DNA from 3 places in the Cupriavidus sp. 10L45 genome. Region 2 is predicted to be linked to each of the others. Evidence: predicted binding sites of a transcription regulator. Region 2 holds the regulator's gene; each other region holds the start of a gene.
What was found. Region 2 encodes sigma-54, which starts transcription at its own class of promoters, with help from an activator protein. Its sites were predicted from a motif close to TGGCANGNAANCTGCTTT; they were not measured.
Positions count from the first base shown of each region.

Region 1: AC1DFU_RS09345 (formate/nitrite transporter family protein) is a predicted target of sigma-54. The motif match lies at 1,525-1,542, and genes of this name have one in related genera.
Region 3: AC1DFU_RS00185 (collagen-like triple helix repeat-containing protein) is a predicted target of sigma-54. The motif match lies at 1,842-1,859, and genes of this name have one in related genera.

Region 1 is NZ_JBFTJC010000004.1:275,669-278,942, reverse strand. Features, by position in the region: gene AC1DFU_RS09350 (bifunctional protein-serine/threonine kinase/phosphatase) at 1-524, opposite strand, end outside; gene AC1DFU_RS09345 (formate/nitrite transporter family protein) at 559-1,371, opposite strand; gene AC1DFU_RS09340 (nitrate- and nitrite sensing domain-containing protein) at 1,647-2,966, opposite strand; gene AC1DFU_RS09335 (YncE family protein) at 3,078-3,274, opposite strand, start outside.
Region 2 is NZ_JBFTJC010000003.1:14,711-17,984, forward strand. Features, by position in the region: gene lptA (lipopolysaccharide transport periplasmic protein LptA) at 1-244, shown strand, start outside; gene lptB (LPS export ABC transporter ATP-binding protein) at 285-1,085, shown strand; gene AC1DFU_RS05960 (RNA polymerase factor sigma-54) at 1,219-2,700, shown strand; gene hpf (ribosome hibernation-promoting factor, HPF/YfiA family) at 2,751-3,104, shown strand.
Region 3 is NZ_JBFTJC010000001.1:32,344-35,617, reverse strand. Features, by position in the region: gene AC1DFU_RS00195 (Flp family type IVb pilin) at 1-84, opposite strand, end outside; gene AC1DFU_RS00190 (collagen-like triple helix repeat-containing protein) at 528-1,622, opposite strand; gene AC1DFU_RS00185 (collagen-like triple helix repeat-containing protein) at 2,107-3,274, shown strand, end outside.

The DNA of each region.
Region 1 (3,274 bases), on a different contig from region 2:
CGATAGTCGATTTCGACAGACGGGCTCGCACCCAGCGCTCGGCCCAGATAGGCCTCAGAGGCCGACACGCAGACCCGATGATCGACGGTGAGCTGCTCCAGCGTGTGCCGATGCAGCCGATAGACGCGCGCGTCGCCCACGTGCAGCAGGTGGGCCTCCCGCGCCTTGAAGATCAGCGCGCTGAATGTGCAGACGTAGCCGCGGTCGCGGTCGAAGCGGGCTTCGCTGTGACGGCTCTGCGCGTGGAGCCAGGAGTTGACGGCGGCCAGCACGCACTGCGCCGCCCGCCGCACGGTCCAGGCTTCGGAGGTGCAGTAGTAGTCCTCGAGGAAGGTGCGGACGGCGGCGGCGCTGGCGATCTGGCTGACCGCGCTGCTGCTGATGCCGTCCGCCAGCGCCAGCGCAACGCCCTTGGTCACGCGGTGGTGGCCGGCGGGGTGGGTCACGCCATGAAAGTCCTGGTTGACCGCCTTCCGGCCAGCGTCCGAGTGTTGGCCAACGCTGACCTGGAGCCCGCCGGACATGGCGCGGTCGCCTCGATACCGGGTAGTGATCCGATCAGCCCAGCGCGCGCTTGCTGGCCGACTTGTAGTGCGTGCTGTAGAGCGTGATGCCCACGAAGGTCAGGCCACCCACCAGGTTGCCCAGCACAGTCGGGATTTCATTCCAGATCAGGTAGTCCATGAGGGTGAAGTTGCCGCCCAGCATCAGGCCCGACGGGAACAGGAACATGTTCACGATGGAGTGCTCGAAGCCCATGTAGAAGAACACGAGCACGGGCATCCACATGCCGATGACCTTGCCGGACACCGAGGTCGACATCATGGCCGCCACCACGCCGGTGGAGACCATCCAGTTGCACATCACGGCGCGGATGAACAGCGTCAGCATGCCGGCGGCGCCATGCGCGGCGTAGCCCACGGTGCGGCCTTCGCCGATGTGGCCGATCTTCTGGCCGATGGCGTTCGGGGCTTCGGAGAAGCCGAAGGTGAAGATGATGGCCATGAAGAACGCCACGGTGACGGCGCCGGCGAGGTTGCCACAGAACACCAGGCCCCAGTTGCGCAGCACGCCGCTCCAGGTGGCGCCCGGGCGGCGGTCCAGCACGGCCAGCGGCGCGAGCGTGAAGACGCCGGTCAGCAGGTCGAAGCCCATCAGGTACAGCATGCAGAAGCCAACCGGGAACAGCAGCGCGCCAACCAGCGCGTTGCCGGTGTTGACAGTGATGGACACCGCGAAGGCTGCCGCCAGCGCCAGGATGGCGCCGGCCATATAGGACCGGATCAGCGTGTCACGCGTGGACATCAGCAGCTTGGACTCTCCGGCATCGACCATCTTGGTGACGAACTCGGTGGGGGCGAGATAGGCCATGGGGTATTCCTCTCCGTTTCCTTCGTTTGGCTCAGAAAAGACAAACGGCGTCCGTCCGCCCGGCCTCTGGCCGGCACGTGACAGGACGCCGTCATCCTTGATGCTTTACAGGGTGATGCACTGCCGGGCCGTCATCAGCCCGATGTCAGTGCTGACGCACGTTCCATGCCCGCCGCCGGGTGGGGCCGGGTTGGGCCGGGTTGGGGCAAGTGACGATCTAGGGGGCGTTGGTAGTGCATGGGCTGCCCGCTTTTGGTGCGCGCGGCCGGGCGGGTTCAATCCTGGTGCTGATCGTCGTCCTGTGGGGGCAGGGCGAGGCCGGTGAGCGAGAGGGTGGCTTCGGCAATGTCCGCCAGCCGGCGGTTGTTGTCCATCGACGCCTTCTGCAAGGCCCGGAACGCGGCGTCCTCGCTGAGCCCCATGCGGGCCATCAGCGCGTTCTTGGCGCGCTCGATCACCTTGCGCTCCTTGAGCGCGCGCCGGGCGGCATCGAGTTCCACTTCGGTCTGGGCCAGTCGCGCCGACTGCTGGCGCAGCAGGCGCTCCAGCGACGTGACGGTGGTGGCGTGCACCTCGGCGGGTCCGTTTCCGGCATCGGGCATGCCCGGCAGCACAGGGGCGGCGGCGGGTTGCTCGGCCACATCGAAAAAGCGCTCGACGGCATGGGTATGGGGCGGTGGGTTGTCCAGTAGCTGGCGCAGCAGCCCGGCCGAATCCTGGAGATCGGCCTGGGAACGCTGGATCTGCGCCTCGCAGGCCTTGCGCAGGTCCTGCACCACCTGCATCTCCAGCGTCCACATGCCCGTGATGACCTCGCTGCAGACTTCGAACCACTTCTCGCTGTCGTCGTGCACCAGCGCCGTGCCCGGCGGCGTGGTCAGCAGCGTGCGGCGCATGCCGTCCTGCGCGGCGACCGCGGCGCTGGCCTGCCGTTGCCGCCATGCGGCGAGCAGCGACGGGTCGGCGAAGCGCTCGAACATCTGGAAGCTGCGCTGCTGGGCTTCCACCAACTGCTGCACGCGCTGCGGCGCGGTGCCCGCACAGGTGCCGGAGGCGAACATCTGCGCCCCGACGGCCCGCTCCTGCCCGGCGGCTTCCTTGCCCTGCACGAGGTAGACGAAGGCCACCAGCGGCCGGGCGATGCCCGGATACATCGCCACATCGGCCAGATGGAAGATCAACTCCAGCAGCGCGGCAATCAGGCGGCTGAACGCCGCCACGGCGTCGTGCGCGGTGGTCTGGCATTGATCGATGGACTGGCGCAGCGCCGGCAGCGTGGCCAGATCGAGCTGGACCCAGGCCATCAACGACACCATCGACGCCGTACCCGTATGGCCCGCTTCCAGCTGGCTGGCGAAGCGCTCGCCCAGCCGGGAGGCGATGTGGACCGCCTCGCCCATCGCCGTCTGGCGCTCCTGCGCCAGCCGTTGCCCACCGGAGGCCAGGAAGATGCTGCTGGCCCCCCGTTCACGCTGCAAGGCGTGGATCAGCTGGCCGATCAGGTCGGCCAACTCCACGCGACTTGCCATCAGGCGGACGGCCTCGATTTCGAGCTGCTTGGCCCGAAGGACGAGGGTTGAGGCGGAAAGGGGCATTGTTCTGGGAATGTGGGCGCGGCCGGGATGGGTACTACGCATTTGCCCGGTACTACGCAAATGTCGTGCCATTTGTATCATCCGCCGTACCTTCCCGGCCCCCCGGACCGGCTACAGCGCCTGCACCTGCACAGGCGCGCCGGGTTTGCCGTTCTCGGACGGGGCGATCACGAGATAGCGGCGCGCGCCGGCCCCCGCATCGTCCCGCACCACCTGCCGGATCGGGCCAATCGCGTTGACGATGGCCGAGCCCGCCGGATTCGACATGAAGGCGGCGAGCGGCTCCAGCGGGCCGCTGCCGTCCGCGC
Region 2 (3,274 bases):
TCATGCCCGCGCGGCGCGCATCGCCGGCGCGAAGACCGTCGACGAGATCCGCGGCGCCGTGATCACCTACGACAGCCGCAACGAGTACTACACGGCTGCCGGCGGCGACAACAACACCTCCACCGGCAACCCGTCCGGCCGCGTGCGCGCCGTGCTCTCGCCGCGCGCGGACCCGGCCAGCGGCGCCGCCGCGCCGCCACCGCCGCTGGAACTGAAGCCGGCGCCCGCGCCCGGCAAGCCCTGAACCCCGGACGCGCCCGCCGCGTCACGCATGCATTGACCTGATGAACGACTCCGCCACGCTCGCCCCGAACGCCTCCGCAGCCCCGTCGGCCGCCCGTACCGACAGCAGCACGCTGGTCGTGCGCCACCTGAAGAAGCGCTACGGTTCGCGCACCGTGGTCAAGGACGTCTCGCTGGACGTGAAGAGCGGCGAGGTGGTCGGCCTGCTCGGTCCGAACGGCGCCGGCAAGACCACGTCGTTCTACATGATCGTGGGCCTGGTGGCACTGGATGAGGGCGACATCGTGCTGGACGACCAGCACATCAGCGGCCTGCCGATCCACGAGCGCGCCCGCATGGGCCTGTCCTACCTGCCGCAGGAGGCCTCGGTCTTCCGCAAGCTCAACGTCGAGGAAAACATCCGCGCCGTGCTCGAGTTGCAATTGGAGAAGGGCAAGCCGCTGCCGAAGGCCGAGATCGAACGCCGCCTGGATTCGCTGCTGGACGACCTGCAGATCGCCCATCTGCGCAACAACCCGGCGCTGTCGCTCTCCGGCGGCGAGCGCCGCCGCGTGGAAATTGCCCGGGCGCTGGCCTCCGCGCCGCGCTTCATCCTGCTGGACGAGCCGTTCGCCGGCGTGGACCCCATCGCCGTGGGCGAAATCCAGCGCATCGTGAGCTTCCTGAAGGCGCGCAACATCGGCGTGCTGATCACCGACCACAACGTGCGCGAGACGCTCGGCATCTGCGACCACGCCTACATCATCAGCGAAGGCACGGTGCTGGCCGCCGGCCAGCCTGAGGAAATCATCGCCAACGAGTCCGTGCGACGCGTGTACCTGGGCGAAAATTTCCGCATGTGACCCATCGGCCGCCGCGTGCGGCCGCGCTTCTCCCGGCCTCCACGGCGACAGCCGGGGTCGATCAGGAAGTCAGAGCGATAGGCGATAGCAATTTCCGTTCCATAGTCGGAAGGATGCGCATAGAATAGGTCGCATGAAACCGTCGCTTCAGCTTCGTCTCTCGCAACATCTGGCATTGACCCCGCAGCTGCAACAGTCGATTCGATTGTTGCAGCTCTCGACGCTTGAACTCCAGCAGGAAGTGGAACAGGCGCTGACCGAAAATCCCCTGCTCGAACGCGAAAACGACTGGATCGAAAGCCCGCTGCGGGTAGCCGCCGATGGCTCGGTCAACCTCCAGAGCGCCCCCGCGCCGGCCTCCTCCGAGCCACAGCCCAACGGCGACGCGCGCACCGATGGCGCGTCCGGCGGTGAGGACGACAACTACAACGACAACGGCAGCGAGGACTACGGCAGCGACTGGAGCCTCGACGACTTCGCCCGCCGCCCCCAGGGCGACGAGGACGAAAAGTCGCCGATGCAGTTGCGCGATGCCGAGCCCACGCTGCGCGAGCACCTGATGGGGCAGTTGGCCCCGCTGAAGATCTCGGTGCGCGACAAGGGCCTGGCCATCTTCCTGATCGAATCGCTCGACGATGACGGCTACCTGAGCGCCTCGCTCGAGGAAATCTGCACCGAACTGCCCGAGGAACTCGAATTCGAGATCGACGAAGTCCACGCGATCCTGACCCTGCTGCAGAGCTTCGACCCGCCCGGCGTGGGCGCGCGCAATGCCGCGGAGTGCCTCAGCCTGCAATTGCGTCGCCTGAAGCACTCGCATCGTGAGCTGGCGCTGACCATCGTCAATCATCATCTGGAACTGCTGGCCGTGCGCGACTACACGCGGCTAAAGAAAGCGCTCCAGGTGGACGAAATAGCACTGAAGGCGGCACACGAACTGATTCGCTCGCTGGCGCCGTATCCGGGGCACGCGTTCAACCGTCCCGAGGCCGACTTCGTGGTGCCCGACGTGTTCGTGCGCAAGAGCGGCAGCGGGTGGATCGCGGCGCTCAATCCGGATGTCATGCCACGGCTGCGCATCAACGACATGTATGCGCAGATCCTGCGCGGCGCGAAGGGCGAAACGGGGACGGCAGGCCTGCAGCAGAAGCTTCAGGAGGCGCGGTGGCTTATCAAGAACATCCAGCAACGATTCGATACGATCCTGCGTGTTTCGCAGGCAATTGTGGAACGTCAAAAGAACTTTTTCACGCATGGCGAAATCGCGATGCGCCCCTTGGTTTTGCGGGAAATAGCCGATACACTCGGTTTACATGAGTCGACCATTTCCCGGGTCACCACGAATAAGTACATGGCCACGCCCATGGGTACTTTCGAGTTGAAGTACTTCTTTGGGAGCCACGTCTCTACGGAGACTGGCGGCGCGGCCTCCTCCACGGCAATCCGCGCGCTGATCAAGCAACTGATAGGAGCCGAAGACCCCAGGAATCCTCTTTCCGACAGCCGGATCGCCGAACTGCTGGGTGAGCAAGGCTTCGTGGTCGCACGCCGCACGGTGGCGAAATACCGCGAAGCGCTCAAGATCCCCGCAGTCAATCTCCGCAAGACTTTGTAGCCGAGCCGCAACCGCCTGCCTGGTGCGGCTCTTTCAGAAGGAGAAGCGCTATGAACTTCAAGATCAGTGGACACCACCTCGACATCACGCCCCCGCTGCGTGAGTATGTGGAAACGAAACTGGAGCGAATTGTCAGGCATTTCGATCAGGTCATCGGCGTGAGCGTGCTGCTATCGGTGGACAACCACAAGGAGAAGGACCGGCGCCAGTACGCGGAAATCAATCTGCATCTGAAGGGGAAGGACATCTTCGTCGAAGCGCATCATGAAGATCTGTATGCGGCGATCGACTGTCTGGTCGACAAGCTCGACCGCCAGGTCATCCGCTACAAGGACCGCGTACAGGGCCACGATCGCGAGGCGGTGAAGTACCAGATGGCCGCCCAGCAACTGACGCAGCAGTAGAGACCTGCAGGCAACCGAAAACAGAGCGGTTGCCGACCCTGCAGAGGACTGAAAAGAAGAGCTCAAGCCGCGCAATCAGCGCGGCTTTTTTGATGGGCGCGCGCCATGGCGGTGACGGTGCGGGCACCTGGAATGTTTCGTTACCTTATTGCCACGCCGGAGGGCGACCC
Region 3 (3,274 bases), on a different contig from region 2:
AATGAGGCCCACGATGAGGCCATATTCAATGGCGGTGGCGCCGCGTTGGTAGCGGCTGAAACGTGCCAGCACGTTCTTCTTCATGATGCACTCCCGAAGCGACAAAAAAGAAGTTCCGATCCCGATGGGTGTTGCGCGTGACCGCCAGCGCCACTGCCCGGATGCCGGTTGTGTTCGCCGCTTCATTGAGCGGCGATTTTGTTGTTTTTGGCGCTGGTAGAACATTTATAAGACATGCTATGTCTCCAGCCATACCCCCCATAGGAACTAAGGGAATGCCAATGGGGCCTAGCTTAAAGTGGGACAGACGTTTGAAACAACGCAACCCCGCGCAAAGCGTGATCCGAATTGTTCGCGCGCTGGCAATAAAAGCGAATGTGCCGTGCGGCGTCCTGCACGTTCTGATGCGGGATGCTGCACGGCACGAAATAAAAGGATGCGCCGCGCGGGGTAAGGACGACAGCGCACCATAAAGTAGCCGGGCGATGGCTAGGGAAAGTCCCGAGCCACCTTCAGGCTCGGGGGGGTCAGTGTTGCGTCAGGCCGCCCAGCAGGCCGGTGACGCCATTGAGCGGGGAGCCGGCATTGCCGCTGGTGGCGGTGCCGTTGGTCGCATTGGTCAGCGCGCCGGTTACCGTGCCGACGAGGCCGGTCACCGGGGCCAGCGGATTGGTGCCGCCGCTGCCGCTGGCATTGGCGACCGGCAGGCTGTTGAGCAGCCCGCCAAGCGGATTGCCGCCCGTGCCGCCCCCCGTGCCGTTCCGGTTGTTCAGCAGCACGCCGGCGGCGGCCACGGTCTTGCCGGTCTCCGTCACCACGCCGCCCAGCGGCGAGACGATCGGCTTGCCGGCGTTGGTCAGCATGCTGCCGCCAGTCGCCACGGTGTTACCCAGCTTGGTCAGCAGGTTGTCGACCGGGACGCCCAGGCCGGTGGCCCCGCCCACGGTCTGCGTGGTATCGGTCAGCTTGGTCGTCAGCGGCACGATGGCCTTGCTCGCGCTGCCGGTGAGCTGCGCCACGGGGCCGGTGGACAAGGTGTCGCCAAGCTTGCCGCCCACCTGCATGACGGTGCCGCCCACGGTCTGCACCACGCCTCCCACCGGCTGGGTCACGGGCGCCAGCGGCGAGAGTTGTTCCGTGCCGAGCGACTGGACCAGATCGCCCGCGCTGACTACAGTCTTGCCGGCCTGCGTGACCACGTTGCCGGTGTTGCCGACAGTGACGCCGAGCGGGTTGTCCACGCTGCCGATCTTGCCCAGCCCCTCCCGCACGCCCACGCCGAGCGTGGCCACGGTGTCGCCGGCCTTCATCACCACGTCGCCGGTAGCGTTCTGCGCGGCATCCGGCACCACCGGCAGATTCGCGTCCTTGACCTGCTGGCCGATCTGGCTCACGGCATTGCCGGTGGCCACCACGGTATTGCCGGCGCCTTCGGTCACCTTGGCGGTGGGCGTGGTGTCCACCGAGGCAGCCGGGGTCGGCGTGGCCGGCGGCGGCGTGACGTTGTTGTTCCCGTTCGGCGAGGCGCCGCTGCCGGAACCTCCCGACGAGCAGCCGGCCAGCAGCGCCAGCACGGCGCCACAGGCGATGGTGATGACCGACACCGAACGTTCGCGTTGCATCGTTGACCTCATGATCTATCTCCTATGGTGTGCTGGTGTGGTGTGCTCGAATCCCTCGGGCTTGCCGATGCGCGCAAGCGGTGTGCCAGCATCAAGCGCACGTTCAATACGGGCGCTCCGCACGCCCTCGCCACCGCCCGGAGACCGTTGCCCGGCGCGGCGCTCCGGCCATCGCGTCGCGCCCCGGCGTGCGTTGCCGAACGCTGCCGGAACGCCGTGTGGCGTGTTACGTGCTACGTAACGTGTTCCCGCCCACGCTACACGCCGCCGCCGCGCGCCAGCCCCGCCCGCTTCATGCGGGCGTTTGAGCCCGCCGCCCGCAAACGCTTGCCTGACGCGCCTCTCCGCGCCCCCTTCCCTCCCTTCGCATGGCATGCCCGCAGGCCGTTGCCGGCCATTCCCGGCCATGGCACACCGTTTGCGCCATGGCATGTACCGCCACGCATTCGTGGCAGGTCGGGAAAAAACCAAAAGGGAAAAGGTCATGCGCAATCAAACGTTCGCGAAGCACATCGCCCTGTCGGCATTGCTCGGGTCGCTCATCGTGCTGGGCGGCTGCGCCAGCGGCAGCGGCTCCACGTCGATGGGCACCAGCGGCTCAGGTGGCTCGAATGGCTCGGGCAGCAACAACGCCGGCCTCGGCGGCACGGGTGGTACGGGCGGCACCGGCACGGATACGGCCAACAACGGCGGTGGTGGTGGCGGCGGTGGCGGCGGTGGAGGTGGAGACAACGGCGGCGGCGGCGGCGGCACGGTGGCGCTCACGCCCACCAGCACCATCGTCAGCAACGCCGGCGGCGTGGTGAAGGGCGTGGGCGATACCGTGACCGACGTCGGCACGGCCATCAAGGATGCGAACCTGCCAGTGGTGTCGCCGGCCACGCAGAACGGCCTGGCCGGCGTGGTGACCTCGCTCGGCAGCGCCGTGAACACGCTGGGCAACGGCGTGCAGGCCGGGCTCGGCAATATGCCGAACGCCACCAACCCGCTGGGCACCACGGTGGCCAGCACCGGTGGCGTGGTCGCCCAGGTCGGCAACGCGGTGACGAACGCCGGCGGCGCGGTCAGCGGCCTCGGCAGCGGCCCGCTGGCGCCGCTCGGGGCGCTGACCAACCCGCTCGGCGGCGTGGTCTCGCAAGTCGGCGGCGCCGTGACCGATACCGGCGGCAAGCTCGGCACCGCGCTTTCCACCGGCCCGGTCGAGCAGCTGACCAGCGGCGTGAGCAAGGCCATCGTGCCGCTCACGTCCACGCTGACCAGCAGCACCCAGACGCTCGGCGCGGCCACCGGCCTCGGCCAGCCGGTCAGCAACCTGCTGACCACGGTGGGCGGCGCGCTGGCGACGGCCGGCACCTCGCTGCAATCGACGCAGAAGCCCGTGGTGTCCGGCGTGGGCGGCATCGTCACAGGCACGGGCAACACGGTGGCGTCCCTCGGTGGCGCAGTGAACGGCCCGGCCAGCGGCGGCGCTGGCCCGCTGGCGCCGGTGACGGGACTGGTCAGCGGCATCACGTCTGGCCTGACGGGCGGTAACGCTGGCGGCGGCTCCGGGACGTCCGGCCCGCTTGCGCCGGTGACGGGCCTGGTTGCCGGGCTGACCGGCGGCAACGCGCCGGCGACGACCACCCCTGCGCCGACCACGCCGACGCCCA